3 regions of the Pelomonas baiyunensis genome follow, and region 2 is predicted to be linked to each of the others. Evidence: predicted binding sites of a transcription regulator. Region 2 holds the regulator's gene; each other region holds the start of a gene.
What was found. Region 2 encodes NrdR, which represses ribonucleotide reductase genes. Its sites were predicted from a motif close to CACNANATNTNGTG; they were not measured.

Region 1 (5,370 bases), on a different contig from region 2:
ATGCAGGAAGGCGTGCTGGTGGTGGACCGTCGCGGGCGCGTGCGCGCCATGAACCCGGCCGCGCAAACCTTGATTGGCGCGAGCGCAGGCGAGTTCGGCTGGCAGCTGCGCGGGCGGCCCGACTGGCTGCCGCTCGTGCAGGCGCTGGAGTCGGCGTACGCGTCATCCCGCGCGGGTGCTGCAGGCCGCGAGCACGATGTGACGCTGCCGCTGGACGGCGGGGCCAGCCGCAGCCTTCGCTTGCGGCTGCGCTTCACGCGGCAGCGCGAGGGCAGCGAGGAGTTGTGCGTGCTGTTCCTGGAAGACAACCGCGAGTTGCTGGCCCGCACCCGCCAAGAAAAGCTGGCGGCGATGGGGCGTGTGTCGGCGGGCATTGCGCATGAAATTCGCAATCCGCTGGCGGCCATCGCCCAGGCCAACGCGCTGCTGGCCGAAGACTTGAGCGGCACCCGGGCCGAGCAACTCACGCAGATGGTGGCGTCCAACGTGCAGCGGCTCAAACGGCTGGTGGATGACGTGAGCGAGCTGGCGCCCGGCGTGAAGCTGGACACCCAGGTCATCGACGTCGGGGCGGTGGTGCACGAGGCCTGCAACGACTGGGTCTACGTCAACAACATCGCCCCCGGTGAGCACAGCCGCGTTCGGCTGCAGCTGCCGGCCGGGCCGATGCAGGCGCTGTTCGATGCGGAGCACCTGCGTCGCATCCTCGTGAACCTGCTGGACAACGCCCATCGCCATGCCGACCCGGTGCCGGAGGCGCTGCGCGTGGAGCTGGCGCGGGAGGGGGTTGGCGTGCGGCTGGTGGTGGGCAGTGTGGGGCCGGCGGTGCCGCCGGAGATCGAGCGGCATTTGTTCGAGCCCTTCTTCTCCACGCGCAGCCGCGGCTCGGGCCTGGGCCTCTATATTTGCCGCGAACTGTGCGAGCAGCACGGCGCGCTCATCGACTACCGACGCGTGGCCGACGCCGGCGTCAACGAGTTCAGCGTGCACATGCGCGCTCCGGAATCTGAATGACCACTGCCGCCAACTCCTTGCGCTTGCTCGTTGTGGACGACGAGCCGGACCTGCGCACGCTGTACGAGCTGACCTTGCTGCGCGAGGGCTATGCCGTGGACAGCGCCGGCACCGTGGAAGAAGCCCTGGCGCAGTTGCAGGCGCACACCTACAGCGCCGTCATCACCGACATGCGTCTGCCGGACGGCTCAGGGCTGGAGGTGCTGCGCTGGCTGGAGTTGACCGGGCGGACCGAGAAGGCCGTGGTGATCACCGCATTTGGCTCGGCGGAGAACGCAGTGGAGGCGCTCAAGGCGGGCGCGTTCGATTACCTCACCAAGCCGGTCGACCTGCGGCAGTTCCGGCTCGTCGTCGGTTCGGCGCTGGGGCGTGTGCAGGCGCCACCGGTGTCGGCCGACGCGGCCGGGCCGGCGCCCGCGCCGTCGGCGTCGTCCTTGCGGCTGGTGGGGGAGTCGACGGCCATCCGCGCGGTGCGCGAGTTGATCGACAAGGTGGGCCGCAGCATGGCACCGGTGCTGGTGCAGGGTGAGTCCGGCACCGGCAAAGAGCTGGTGGCGCGTGCCATCCATGACCACGGCGCCCGCGCCGGGCAGCGATTTGTGGCGGTGAACTGCGGGGCGATTCCCGAGAACCTGCTGGAGGCCGAGTTCTTCGGATATCGCAAGGGCGCGTTCACCGGTGCCAACGAAGACCGCGAGGGCTTCTTCCAGGCGGCGGACGGCGGCACCTTGTTCCTGGACGAAATCGGGGACTTGCCGCTGGCCATGCAGAGCAAGCTGCTGCGCGTGATCCAGGAGCGTTCGGTGCGTCCGGTTGGCGCCACCGGCGAGACCGCCATCAACGTGCGCATCCTGAGCGCCACGCACAAAGACCTGGCCGCCGAAGTGGCTGCGGGGCGCTTCCGCCAAGACTTGTTTTACCGGCTCAACGTCATCCAGATCCGGGTGCCCCCGCTGCGTGAGCGTCTGGAAGACCTGGGGCTGATCAGCACGCGGGTGCTGGCCCGCATCGCGCAGGACGCCGGCGTTTCGCCTGCGCCCCGCCTGACGCCAGCGGCGCTGCAGACCTTGGGCCGATACGCCTTCCCCGGCAACGTACGGGAATTGGAGAACCTGCTGCACCGCGCGCTGGCCTTGGCGGGCGGTGAGTGGATTGACGCCGGCGACCTGGGCTTGCCGGAGGTGGTGCTGGATGACAACCAGCGGGAACTGGGCTTCGATGCCTTGGCGCCGCACCTCCCCGCGCCTGCGCCGGTGGATGGCCTGTCACTGCCCGAGCAATTGCCGAGCGATCTGGCGCTGTACCTCGACGAGGTGGAGCGCGCCATCTTGCTGCGGGCGTTGGAGCAGCATCGCTTCAACCGCACGGCGGCGGCAGCCAGTTTGGGCCTGTCCTTGCGGCAGATCCGCTACCGCATGGCTCGCCTGTCCATCTCCGCAGGCGAGGCCTGAGGGGGCGATTGAACTGCGCTTGAACAGCGCTGAAGCGGGTGTGCGCCCGCGCCTCCGGATTTGCCCTGCTTGAATTCCCCCGCAGGGCCTTCGCGAGGGTGGGGCGAAACTTCGAAATGCAGCACTGGCGCGGCCTCGCGGGGCGATTGCGCCCTCCAGCCCAATGCTGATGCGGGTTGGCCGGCGTGGGGCCCGATGGCATGGGGCTGGCGGGCCGGAAGTGGCTGAATTTCCTTGAAATTGCGGACAGGGTTTGACACTAGCGGTAGTGCTTGAGGTGGCTGGGGGCCATAGATATAGTGTTCGTTCGTGATATCCTGCTAACCCAGTCGATCCCATGACCCTCTCCTCGGATTCGCTGTTTGCCGTGGCTTCGCCGCAGTGGCACTGCACCCGAGGACCCAGCCGAATCGTCGGCCTGGCAATGGAGCGGCCGGGACGAAACACCCCCCAATCAGCACTGCTCGACGCACCGACTCCACACCGGGTCGACGCCGCGCATTTGCCCGTCATTTCTCGATAAAGGATTCCCTCATGCTGCAAGATGCCGCCACGGGGCAGGCCGCGCCCGCCGCCTCGCTCGCCTCGGTGAACCCGGTTGCGTTTGGATCCGACGCTGCCGCCCCTGCCGCTCCGACGCTGTCGAGCTACCAGGCGTACCAAATCATTCGCCGCAATGGCGCGGTGGTCTCGTTCGAGCCCAGCAAGATCGCTGTGGCCCTGATGAAGGCCTTCCTGGCCGTGCACGGCACCAGCGGCGCGGCCTCGGCCAGCGTGCGCGAGACCGTCGAGCAGCTGACTCAGAACGTCGTTCGCGCGCTGCTGCGTTCGCGCCCGAGCGGTGGCACCTTCCACATTGAAGACGTGCAGGACCAAGTGGAACTGGGCCTGATGCGCAGCGGTCACCATGAAGTGGCGCGCGCCTACGTGCTGTACCGCGAGCGCCGCGCGCAAGAGCGTGCCGCCCACGGCGAAGCCGCCCGCGCCGCCGAGCCGCAGCTGATGGTGGTGGACGGTGGTGAGCGCCGCCCGCTGGATCTGGGTGCGCTGAAGTCGCTGATCGCGTCGGCTTGCGAAAACTTGGGCGTGGACGTCAAGCCCGAGCCGGTGCTGGCCGAGACCCAGCGCAACCTGTACGACGGCGTCGCCATCGACGAGGTCTACAAGGCCGCCATCCTGGCCGCCCGCACGCTGATCGAAAAGGACCCGGGCTACAGCCGCGCCACCGCGCGCCTGCTGCTGCACACCATCCGCCGCGAAATCATCGGCGGCGAGGTCACGCAGGCCGAGATGCAGTCGCGCTACGCCGACTACTTCCCCGGCTACATCAAGAAGGGCATCCAAGCCGAGTTGCTGGACGAGAAGCTGGCCCAGTACGACCTGGCCAAGCTGGGTGCTGCGCTGAAGGCCGACCGTGACCTGCAGTTCGACTACCTCGGCCTGCAGACCCTGTACGACCGCTACTTCCTGCACATCGAAGACACCCGCATCGAGATGCCGCAGGCCTTCTTCATGCGTGTGGCCATGGGCCTGGCGCTGAACGAGATCGACCGCGAAGCCCGCGCCATCGAGTTCTACGAAGTGCTGTCCAGCTTTGACTTCATGAGCTCCACGCCGACGCTGTTCAACAGCGGCACGCGCCGCTCGCAACTGTCCAGCTGCTACCTGACGACCGTCAGCGACGACCTGGACGGCATTTACGAAGCGCTCAAGGAAAACGCGCTGCTGAGCAAGTTCGCCGGCGGCCTGGGCAACGACTGGACGCCGGTGCGTGCGCTCGGCTCCCACATCAAGGGCACCAACGGCAAGAGCCAGGGTGTCGTGCCCTTCCTGAAGGTCGTCAACGACACCGCCGTGGCCGTGAACCAAGGCGGCAAGCGCAAGGGCGCCGTGTGCGCGTACTTGGAAAGCTGGCACCTGGACATCGAAGAGTTCCTGGACCTGCGCAAGAACACCGGCGACGATCGCCGCCGCACGCACGACATGAACACGGCGAACTGGATTCCCGACCTGTTCATGAAGCGCGTCATCGAGGGCGGTGACTGGACGCTGTTCAGCCCGTCCACCTGCCCGGACCTGCACGACCTGTTCGGCGCGGCGTTCGAGAAGGCCTACGTCGAGTACGAGCGCAAGGTCGATCAGGGCGAGATCAAGCTCTTCAAGCGCATGCCGGCCAAGGACCTGTGGCGCAAGATGCTCTCGATGCTGTTCGAGACGGGCCACCCCTGGATCACCTTCAAGGACGCCTGCAACGTGCGCAGCCCGCAGCAGCACGTCGGCGTGGTGCACTCGTCCAACCTGTGCACCGAGATCACGCTGAACACCAACGACAGCGAGATCGCCGTCTGCAACCTCGGCTCCGTGAACTTGGCGCAGCACCTGAAGGACGGCGCCATCGACCAGGTCAAGCTGAAGAAGACGGTGCGCACCGCGATGCGCATGCTCGACAACGTCATCGACATCAACTACTACGCCGTCAAGAAAGCCCGCGACTCCAACCTGCGCCACCGCCCGGTGGGCCTGGGCATCATGGGCTTCCAGGATGCGCTCTATGCGCTGCGCACGCCGTACGCATCGGATGCGGCGGTCGAGTTCGCCGACCGCTCGATGGAAGCGGTGTGCTACTACGCCTACTGGGCCTCCACCGAGCTGGCCGAAGAGCGCGGTCGCTACTCCTCGTACAAGGGTTCGCTGTGGGACCGCGGCATCCTGCCGATCGACTCCATCGACCTGCTGGAACAGGCGCGCGGCGGCTACGTCGATGTCGACCGCTCCATGAGCCTGGACTGGGACTCGCTGCGCGCTCGCATCTCGACGCACGGCATGCGCAACAGCAATTGCGTGGCCATCGCGCCGACCGCCACCATCTCCAACATCATTGGGGTGGATGCGTCCATCGAGCCCT
Region 2 (5,370 bases):
AGACCGATTCGCGCACGCGGCGCAGTTCACCCAGGCGTTCAAGCCCGGCCATGAAGTCCCGCAGGTCGCTGTATTTCATAACCAAAAGTAATGTTGGAGAGGTCAAGCAACCTTGACTGGTTATCTTGACCCCGTAAAATTCGATCGTTCGGGTTTCCACTGAACCCGAGTCGGCAAGGTCCTCCGAGCGAAACGTCGCCACAGACCGCCCAGCACGTGCCGAGAAATTATCACTGTCGCCCTCGACGGCGCCCCATCCCAGGGGCTTCCGAACAGCGGCGTGACACAAGGAGTCGCATGACGACACGTCAAGACATCATCGATCTGGCCACGCAGGCACGCGCCTGCGCCTCGTTGTTCGTGAAGGACATCGGGAACGGCTTGCTCGTGGTGAGTCACAACACCCTGGCGCTGGTGGGGCTGACCGTGGTGTCCGTGCTGTTGGTGTTTTTCAGCCAGGCGGGCCTGCGTGACCGGGTGGAGTCGGCCACCCTCGGCTGGCTCAACGCGCGGCACGAGGCCCGCGCTGAAGCGGAAGGCAACACCTTGCTAGCCCAGGCCGAGCCGGACGCCATCGCCCGTGCCACCGCCACCGACCCCCGTGAGCTGAACCGCCAGCAAGCCGCCGTGGCGCACTGGCTGGCGCGCCGTTACAGCGTGGCACCCGAGCCCATCAGCCGCCTGGTGCAGGAAGCCTGGGCCGTGGGGCAGCGTGCCAAGGTTGAGCCCACGCTCATCCTGGCCATCATGGCCATCGAGTCGCGCTTCAACCCGTTTGCGCAGAGCGCAGTCGGCGCACAAGGGCTCATGCAGGTCATGACCCGCGTTCACGACGACAAATACGAGGCCTTCGGCGGCACGCTCGCCGCGTTCGACCCCGTGACCAACTTGCGCGTGGGCGTGCAGGTGCTGAAGGAATGCATCCAGCGCGCCGGCAGCCTTGAAGAAGGCCTGCGTTATTACGTCGGGGCGGCCAACCTGCCCGAAGACGCCGGCTATGCCGCCCGCGTGCTGGCCGAGCATGACTTGCTCAAGTCGGTGGTTTCGGGCCGCAGTGTGCCAGCCACCAGCGTGGCCCGCCCGTTGCGCGAAGCCGCGTCGGCGCCGGCCGCCGAGGCGGCGCAAGTTGCGTTGCTGCACTGAACCCTGCACTACACTGGGGCTTCACGCGACTGGCGATCAGGGGCACCCGCTGCCCTGAGGTGGGCCACCACCGGGGAGCGTGAGGCGGTTCTCGCGAATCGCTTTCAGCCGTTCGCCTGGGCAGCCTGGTTTGTCACGCCCGCTCGTGAGCGCCCGGGATTCACCGCCTGACCTTCGGAAACACTGCCATGTTTGACCGCACCACCTCCACCCTCGCCCTGGTCGACCCGGAACTCTGGACCGCTGTCCAGAACGAAACCCGCCGCCAGGAAGACCACATCGAATTGATCGCCAGCGAGAACTACACCTCGCCGGCCGTGATGGAAGCCCAAGGCAGCCAGCTCACCAACAAGTACGCCGAGGGCTACCCCGGCAAGCGTTACTACGGCGGCTGCGAATACGTGGACGTGGCCGAGCAACTGGCCATCGACCGTGTGAAGCAACTGTTCGGCGCCGAGTTCGCCAACGTGCAGCCCAACTCCGGCTCGCAAGCCAACCAGGGCGTCTTCTTCGCGCTGCTGCAGCCTGGCGACACCATCATGGGCATGAGCCTGGCCGAAGGCGGCCACCTGACGCACGGCATGTCGCTGAACATGAGCGGCAAGTGGTTCAACGTCATCAGCTACGGCCTGGACGCCAATGAAGCCATCGACTACGACGCGATGGAAGCCCTGGCCCGCGAGAAGAAGCCCAAGCTGATCATCGCTGGTGCGTCTGCCTACTCGTTGCGCATCGACTTCGAGCGTTTCGGCAAGATCGCCAAGGAAATCGGCGCCTACTTCATGGTGGACATGGCCCACTACGCCGGCCTGATCGCCGCGGGCGTGTACCCCAACCCGCTGCCGCACGCCGACGTCGTCACCTCCACCACGCACAAGAGCCTGCGCGGCCCGCGCGGCGGCATCATCCTGACGAACAAGGAAGACATCGCCAAGAAGATCAACTCGGCCATCTTCCCCGGCATCCAAGGCGGCCCGCTGATGCACGTCATCGCCGGCAAGGCCGTGGCCTTCAAGGAGGCGCTGACGCCCGAGTTCAAGGCTTACCAGGAACAGGTGGTCAAGAACGCCAAGGTGCTGGCTGAGACGCTGATCGAGCGTGGCTTGCGCATCGTGTCGGGCGGTACGGAAAGCCACGTCATGCTGGTCGACCTGCGCCCCAAGAACCTGACGGGCAAAGAAGCCGAGGCCATCCTGGGCGCCGCCCACATGACCTGCAACAAGAACGGCATCCCGAACGACCCGCAAAAGCCCATGGTGACCAGCGGCATCCGCCTCGGCACGCCGGCCATGACGACGCGCGGCTTCAAGGAAGACCAAGTGCGCGCCACGGCCCACCTGATCGCCGATGTGCTGGACAAGCCGCACGACGAAGCCAACCTGGCTGCGGTGCGCGAAAAGGTGGCGGCCCTGACCGCCGCGTTCCCGGTCTACCGCGGTTGATCGGCTGAAGCACCCGCGCCGTGCGTTGCCCCTTTTGCTCTCACACCGAGACCCAGGTCGTTGAAACCCGGGAATCGGATGAGGGCGACGTGGTTCGGCGCCGGCGCCGGTGCTTGTCTTGCGACAAACGATTCACCACCTACGAGCGGGCGGACATCGCCCTGCCGTCGGTGGTCAAAAAAGACGGCCGCCGTGCCGACTTCGATGCGTCCAAACTTCGCGCCTCCATGCAATTGGCGCTGCGCAAGCGCCCGGTGAGCGTTGAGCAAATCGACGGCGCTATCAATCGCATTGAAGAAAAACTGCTGGCCTCCGGCGCACGAGAAATCGCCTCCACCCGGCTCGGTGAGCTGGTGATGCGGGAACTCAAGCGCATCGACAAGGTGGCCTATGTCCGCTTCGCGTCCGTCTACCGGAGCTTTGAGGACGTGGACGAGTTCCGTCAGCTGATCCGCGAGATCTGACTCCGGGGAAACCCTTCCCACCTTCGGGTGATCCGCCGGGGGATGCCGGCTGCCCCTCCCCCTCCGTCTGTGTCGGCCCACCGCCCTCCGGGGGAGAGGCATGTGCGGCGGCGATTTCTACAGTGCGTTCCACAGTCAACGAACTCTGGAACGCCGCATGAACACCGCCCCTCAACACCGACGCCAACGCGGATTCACGCTCGTTGAAGCCTGCAGCGCCATGGGCATCTGCGCGGTGCTGGCGAGCCAGGCGCTGCCGTCGTTCGCGAAGTTCCATCAACAGCAGAAGCTGCGCACCACCGCCGAAACGCTGGCCACTGACCTGCGCTATGCCCGCGCCGAGGCCGTGCGGCTGGGCCACCCCGTGCACTTCCGGGTGAGTGGCAAGGGCGCCAACGCCTGCTACGTGATGCACACCGGCACCAAGGGCGACTGCGATTGCACGGGTGGCCGCGCCGTTTGCCAGTCCAGCAGCAGCGCGGTGCTGCGGGCGGAATGGCTGGGCAGCGGCCACCCCGTGCAATTGAGCAGCAATGCCGAATCGCTGGAGTTCCAGCATCGCCAGGGGCTGGTCACGCAAACCGGTTCCGTGGAAGCTCGCTTGGCCGATGGCAGCGGCATCCGCCAGGTGGTGGCCATCACCGGCCGCGTGCGCAGCTGCTACGTCGGCGAGCGCCTGGCCCGCCTGCCCAAGTGCGCATGACAAGGAGCTGCCCCGTGTCGACGCCCTCGCCCGCCCGCGCTCAACGTGGCTTCACCTTGGTGGAGCTGATGCTCGCCACCGTGATTGCCGCGGTGCTTGCCGCCGTGGCCTACCCCGCCTACAGCGCCCAGGTGCAACGCAGCCGCCGCGCCGATGCGCTGGCCGCCCTGACCACCATCCTGCAGGCGCAGGAGCGATACCGCAGCAACGCGCCGGCCTACGCCAGCTCGCTCCAGAACGACCTGAAGCTGGACATGGCCCGGCTCACGTCCCATTACCAAATCACCCTCACGGGCGCCGGGGCCAACGGCAGTTTCGACACAGGTTACATCGCCGTCGCCACGCCAACCGCGGGCGGGCGTCAAGCCAGCGACCGCAGCTGCCAGCGCTTCACCCTCACCGTGGTGGGCGCCATCCCCAGCTACACCGCCACCGGCGACCCGGACGGTACCGGTCAGTCGCGTGACACCACGGCGCTGTGCTGGCCGAAATGAGCACGGGAGTTGCCCAGATGTCACTCCAGGCTCCAGCTCACCGCAGTCGCACGCCCGGCCTCGATCAGCGCGGCATGGGGCTGGTAGAGCTGATGATCGGTCTCACGGTGGGGTTGCTCGTTGCTGTGGGCGCGGTCGCCACGGCCACGCGTCAGATCCATGAGCATCGCCGCCTGATGCTGGAAGTCCAGCTTCAACAAGACCTGCGCACCGCGGCCGAATTGCTGCAACGCGACTTGCGCCGAGCCGGCTTTCGTGGGGTGGCTGCCAATGGCGTGTGGGCGCCGCCGCACCTCGTGGCTGGCCAACCGCAACCCGCCCGGCTGGCCCAAGCCAGTCCCTACGAAACCTTGCAAACCCTGGCCGGCGGCACCGAACTGCAATACCGCTACGCCCGCGCCGTGGGAGCCGCTGCGATGAACGGGACCAATGTGGTGGCCGCCAACGAGGAATTCGGCGTGCGGCTCAACAACCGTACCCTGTACCTGCAGCTGGGTGCCGCCAACGGGCAGCCAAACTGGCAGCCCATCACCGACCCGGACCTCGTGGTCATCGACGCATTCACGGCACAGGTGGACAGCCAACCCGTACCCCTGGATGACCTGTGCGCTTGCGATGCCGGCACGCCCTGCCCCCAATCGGCCGTGCGCCGGGTGACATTCACGATCAAAGCGCACGCTGCGGCTGACGCTGCACTCACCCGCACCGTGACGGTGTCCGAGAAGTTGCGCGCGGATGCCATCGGCGGGAGTTGCCCATGAAGCGCACACCCAAGCCTCACGGCGAACAACACGGCCTGGGCACCCTGGCCATCGTCATCGGGCTGTTTCTCGTGATGGGACTGATCTCGACGTTCGCCGCCAGAACGTTGATGCTGGAACAACGCATGGCCGGCCACCACTACCGGGGCGCGCTGGCCGACGAGATGGTTGAAGCTGGCATCGACTGGGCGGTGGCCCTGCTCAATGCCGGTGCGATCGACAGCCAATGCAAGCCCGCCCTGCAAGGGCAGCGTTTCGTGGACCGGTACCTGACGGTCTCCGCGGCTAACCGGCGCACCGAACCCAAGGCGCCCGCCGGCCAATGGGTGGTGGACTGCACCCGCACCGCTGCGGGGCTGGAGT
Region 3 (5,370 bases), on a different contig from region 2:
GATGCCAGGGTAGCGCCGCCGGTCCTCCTTGGCGAAGCGATAGGTCGTGCCCTCGGCCGGCGTGGCCTCCAGGTTGAAGAGGTGGCCGGTGCCCTCCTGGAACTCCGTCATACGCACGCGGATGTGCTGCAGCCAGCGCAGCGCGAACGCTTCGCCCCACGGCGTTGTGATGTTCTCGGTGCCGCCGCTGAAGTTGCGGATCATCTCGTTGACGCCGTTCACGCCGATGGTCGAGAAGTGATTGCGCAACGTGCCGAGGTAGCGCTTGGTGTAGGGGTACAGGCCACCGTCGATGTAGCCCTGGATCACCTTGCGCTTGGTCTCGAGGCTGTCGCGCGCCAGGTCCAGCAGCTCGTCGGTACGCGCCAGCAGCGCGGCCTCGTCGCCGGCATACAGGTAGCCCAGGCGGGCCCCGTTGAGCGTGACGACACCGACCGAGCCGGTCTGCTCGGCCGAGCCGAACAGGCCGTTGCCACGCTTGAGCAGTTCGCGCAGGTCGAGCTGCAGCCGGCAGCACATGCTGCGCACCATGTGCGGCTGCAGGTCGCTGTTGAGGAAGTTCTGGAAGTACGGCAGGCCGTAGCGCGCCGTCATCTCGAACAGCGCGTCGCAGTTGGGATGCTCCCAGTCGAAGTCGCGTGTGATGTTGTAGGTGGGGATGGGAAAGGTGAAGGCTCGGCCCTTGGCATCGCCGACGCACATCACGTCGATGTAGGCGCGGTTGATCAGGTCCATCTCGGCCTGCAGGTCGCCATAGGAAAAGGGCATCTCGCGCCCGGCGATCACAGGCACCTGCTCGCGCAGGTCTTCCGGGCACGTCCAGTCGAAGGTGAGATTGGTGAAGGGCGTCTGGGTCCCCCATCGCGAGGGCACGTTGAGGTTGTGCACCAGCTCCTGCAGGCACTGGCGCACCTGTTCGTAGCCCAGCGCGTCGACGCGTACGTAGGGCGCCAGGTAGGTGTCGAAGGAGCTGAAGGCCTGGGCGCCGGCCCATTCGTTCTGCAGCGTGCCCAGGAAGTTGACGATCTGCCCGATCGCGCTCGACAGGTGTTTGGGCGGCGCCGAGTCCACCTTGCCCGGGATCCCATTCAAGCCCTCGTGCAGCAGCGTTCGCAACGACCAGCCGGCGCAATAGCCCGAAAGCATGTCGAGGTCGTGGAGGTGAAGGTCGGCCTCGCGGTGGGCCTGCCCCACGGCCGGCGGGTACACATGCTCCAGCCAGTAGTTAGCCGTCACCTTGCCGGCCACGTTCAAGATCAGCCCGCCCAGCGAATAGCCCTGATTGGCGTTGGCGTTGACGCGCCAGTCCTCGCGGGCCAGATATTCGTTGACCGATCGACCCACATCGACCATGCAGCCGCGGTCGGCACGCAACAGGCGGTGCTGCTCGCGGTAGGCGATGTAGGCACGCGCCGTTTCGAGATGGCCGGACTCGATCAGCACGGCCTCGGCTTCGTCCTGGATGCGCTCGATGTGCGCCACGCGGCCGGCCAGCCGCGCGGTGACCTGTTGTGCCAGGTCCTGCGCACGCGCGGCGCCGAACTCGCCGGTGGCGACACCCGCGCGCGCCAGCGCGTCGGCGATCTTGCTGACTTGGAACGGCGCGCTCTGGCCTTCGCGCTTGATGACCGCCACGGGCGCGAACGGGTTCACCTGGAGTTGATGCTGCATGCGCTACCTATAGTGTTTGGTACTGGACAAAAACTCTATATGCAGTGTCCTTGGCGATCAGTCGAAGTGGATTTGATCCAGCACATGCTCTTGGGCGATCTCAGCCTGTGGACTCTGGATATCTCTTTGCGTTAGCGCAAGACCATACTTGCCGCGCGTTTCCAGACTCCTCCGTTTTGCCTGCCATTCCGAGGCCAGCGTCGCGCACCGGCCCCTTCTCCCATGCTGGCCACGCACACCAACCTGCCCTCAAGCCCCCAACTTGTCTGCCCAGCCGGCAGCCTGCGTGCCCTCACCGTGGCCGTGGATGCCGGCGCCAATGCCGTCTATCTGGGCCTGAAGGACGCGACCAACGCCCGCAACTTCGCCGGCCTGAACTTCGACGAGACACAGATCCGCGAAGGCATCGCCTACGCACATCGGCGTGGCGCGCAGGTGCTGATGGCGCTGAACACCTTTGCCGACGCGCGCAGCCCCGAGCCCTGGTTCGCCGCGGCCGACAAGGCCGCCGAGCTGGGTGCCGACGCGCTGATCGTGGCCGACACCGCGGTGATGGGCCACTGCGTGCGTCATCTGCCGAGCCTGCGCCTGCACCTATCGGTGCAGGCCTCGGCCACCAGCCATGCGGCCATTGAGTTCTACCGCCAGCGCTACGGTGTGCAGCGGGCCGTGCTGCCACGTGTTGTGGCAGCGGATCAGATCACCAAGATCATCGAACGAACCTCAGTGGAAATCGAGGTCTTCGCCTTCGGCAGCCTGTGCGTGATGGTCGAGGGCCGCTGCGCGCTGTCGTCCTATGCCACCGGACAGTCACCCAACACGGCCGGAGTTTGCTCGCCGGCGGCCGCCGTGCGATGGCAAGAGGGGGCCGACGGCGTGCGCGCCAGGCTGGGCGGTGTGCTGATCGACCACTACTCCCCGGATGAGCCGCGCGGCTACCCCACGTTGTGCAAGGGTCGATTCGATGTGGATGGCCAACGCTCGCATGCGCTGGAAGAACCCACGAGCCTCAACACCATGGCGATCCTGCCGCAGCTCATCGCCATGGGCGTGCGCGCTTTCAAGATCGAGGGCCGTCAGCGCAGCGCCGCCTATGTGGGCGATGTCACACGTACCTGGCGCGCGGCGATCGACGCTGCCTGCGCTGCCGCCGCGCAAAGCCAGACTTTCCAGCCCCAGCCGGCATGGACCCAGACGCTGTCGCGCCATGCGGAAGGGGCGCAGACCACGCTGGGTGCGTTCGAGCGCCCCTGGCGATAAAGGAACCGCCCATGGATGCCCCTCACCACGCTACTCGCGACACGTCCGTCGCTCAGGCCCCGGCGCTGCCCCTTCTATCCGAATCGAAGTCCAGACGCTTCGGCCTGACCGTAGGCCCCGTGCTGTACCTCTGGTCGCGTGCACGCCTGTTGGACTTCTACGCCGAGATCGCCGAATCGCCCGCCGACTGCGTGGTCCTGGGCGAAGTGGTGTGCGCGCGCCGCCGCGAGTTGCGCCTGGACGACTGGCTGGCGCTGGCGCGCGAGCTCACCCAGGCCGGCAAGCAGGTCATCCTGGCCACGCAGGCGCTGGTGGAAACCGAGGCCGATCTGCGCCTGATCGAGCGCCACGCCCATCTCGCCTGCCATGCCGTGGAGGCCGGCGATGCGTCGGCACTGGCCTTGCTGCACGGCCGCGTGCCGCTGGTGCTGGGTCCGCACGTCAACGTCTACAGCCAGGCCGCGCTGCGCGAACATGCCGATCTGGGCGTGCTGCGCTGGGTGCCGCCACTGGAGCTGTCGCTCGCTGCGGTCGCTCATATCAACCCGGCGGGACGGCCCGTGCGTGGACCCGACGGCGGTGCCATAGTCACCGAGGTGTGGGCATTTGGCCGATTGCCGCTGTCGTTCTCGGCGCGTTGCTTCACTGCGCGCCATGCCAGCGTTCCCAAGGATCAGTGCGGCTACCCCTGCATGGACGATCCTGATGGCCGCCTGGTCCGCAGTACCGAAGGCCAGTCATTCCTGGTGCTCAACGGCACCCAGATTCAATCGGCCGGCGTGCACAACCTGCTGGAGCATGACGCGGCGCTGGCATCCTGCGGGGCTACCCGCGTGCGGCTGTCGCCGCAGTCATCCGGCTTCACGAAAGTGATCGAGGACTTCGACGCTGTCTTGAACGGCGACCAGCCGGCCGAGGGACGACTGGCCGGCTGGGCCGAAGCCGGCGTCCCTCATCCACTCGTGACCGGGTACGCCTTCGGCGGCGCGGGCATGAACGCGGTCCAGGCGGAAGTGGCGGGAGTCGACGCATGATCTCCATTCGCCGACCACCGCGGTGGTTGTCCGCCCGGGTCGCTGCGGTCGCTGCCCACTTGGACCGCTTGGCACCACCGCCACCCTTGCTGGCGCGCGCGATCGCCAAGCTGGCCGGGGGCATCACCCAATTGCCCAGCGCGCCGCCATCGGCACTGGTGGCCGCGGCCATCAACGGGGCGTTGTGGCCGCGCTTCCCGCCCGAGTTGCGTGACGGGTTGGCGGGTCGCGTCGTGGCACTGGAAATCACCGACCTGGGCGTGCGCGTGAGGCTTTGCGCGGGCCCGTGGGGCTTCTCAGCAGCCGGCGAGCAGGCGGTGGCGGCGCTGCGCATCGCCTCCCGGACCTCAGGCTGGTGGCGGCTGGCTCGCGGCCTGGACGATCCTGATCGCTTGTTCTTCGATCGCGTGCTGATGATGGAGGGTGACACGGAGCTTGGCCTTCTGCTCAAGAACTCGCTGGACGCCCTCGGTCCGCTGTGGCCGGTGACCAGGGCCCAAGAGCAACGCTGATCGCCGCAGACCATTCACCCGGCGTTCAGTCGATCGGCGATTCCCGGCGCGAACTGGATCCAGATCCAGCGCCGGTGCAAGCGTCGTCTGCCTCTGGCGCTGCCGTTGTCCACCTCGCTGCAGACGGTGCGCGGCGATTTGGGCTGGCGTTCGGCCATCCAACACCTAGCAGTCGCCTTCACGCCGGTCGATGGGCAGCGCCAAGGATCCGAACGCCGTGCGACAGCCTCCCCGAGTGACCTCGAAGGCCCGCGTCACAATTTTCGGTTCACGAAATGACGTCCTGATAAGAACACTTTTCAGGACGTGGTGAAGGGTGCGCCGATGCCATGGAGACACGGCATCCCCTGGGCGACCGTCCGCTATGTGGCGGCGAGGCGACCGGCGGCTTGTGGCCGACAGCCGTCACAGGGCCGCAATCGACGAACGACCAGGATCAGCAGCCTAAAGCTGCCGCCCGTCTTGCCTAACGCCGTGATCCGCGCTCGGTACCAGGCACTACCCCCCGCGGTATACGATTGGCCGAACCCGCCAACATCGGCGAACGGTCTCAGCAACCACGCATACATCGAGCCCGAGGTCGGAGAGTATCCGTCTGTACCAGCGGCGTGCGCGGTGCAAGGTGTCAAGCGTCTCGTCGGTCCAGCTTGCACTGATGAGTTCGAGCGCTGCTACAAGGCCATCCCGGATAACGTCATCCGGCTCATCGGACAAGTAGAGCTGCTCCAACGCTCGCCAGAAGACTAGCTCCGGACTCACGCGGACGCCATGAGTTTCGTAGCGCTCAGTCCATGCCAGCGCATGCATCGCGAAAGCTGCACTTGCAAGATCCAGCGCCCAGGCCTGAAACCTGTCAGCCACCAAGAAATCACTATCTGTTGACAGCCCCAACA

Region 1: a site for NrdR is predicted at 2,754-2,767, ahead of ACG01O_RS02485 (ribonucleoside-diphosphate reductase subunit alpha). Genes of this name have one in related genera too.
Region 3: a site for NrdR is predicted at 1,705-1,718, ahead of ACG01O_RS00045 (ribonucleoside triphosphate reductase). Genes of this name have one in related genera too.

The regions. Positions count from the first base shown of each region.
Region 1 is NZ_JBIGIB010000001.1:574,299-579,668, forward strand. It holds gene ACG01O_RS02475 (two-component system sensor histidine kinase NtrB) at 1-1,014, shown strand, start outside; gene ACG01O_RS02480 (sigma-54-dependent transcriptional regulator) at 1,011-2,465, shown strand; gene ACG01O_RS02485 (ribonucleoside-diphosphate reductase subunit alpha) at 3,000-5,370, shown strand, end outside.
Region 2 is NZ_JBIGIB010000007.1:29,689-35,058, reverse strand. It holds gene ubiD (4-hydroxy-3-polyprenylbenzoate decarboxylase) at 1-79, opposite strand, end outside; gene ACG01O_RS20500 (lytic transglycosylase domain-containing protein) at 298-1,143, shown strand; ZMP/ZTP riboswitch at 1,159-1,272, shown strand; gene glyA (serine hydroxymethyltransferase) at 1,332-2,585, shown strand; gene nrdR (transcriptional regulator NrdR) at 2,606-3,049, shown strand; gene ACG01O_RS20485 (GspH/FimT family pseudopilin) at 3,207-3,752, shown strand; gene ACG01O_RS20480 (type IV pilin protein) at 3,767-4,246, shown strand; gene ACG01O_RS20475 (hypothetical protein) at 4,267-4,407, opposite strand; gene ACG01O_RS20470 (hypothetical protein) at 4,342-5,007, shown strand; gene ACG01O_RS20465 (pilus assembly PilX family protein) at 5,004-5,370, shown strand, end outside.
Region 3 is NZ_JBIGIB010000001.1:6,575-11,944, reverse strand. It holds gene ACG01O_RS00045 (ribonucleoside triphosphate reductase) at 1-1,671, opposite strand, end outside; gene ubiU (ubiquinone anaerobic biosynthesis protein UbiU) at 1,894-2,931, shown strand; gene ACG01O_RS00035 (U32 family peptidase) at 2,943-3,965, shown strand; gene ubiT (ubiquinone anaerobic biosynthesis accessory factor UbiT) at 3,962-4,477, shown strand; gene ACG01O_RS00025 (hypothetical protein) at 4,976-5,370, opposite strand, start outside.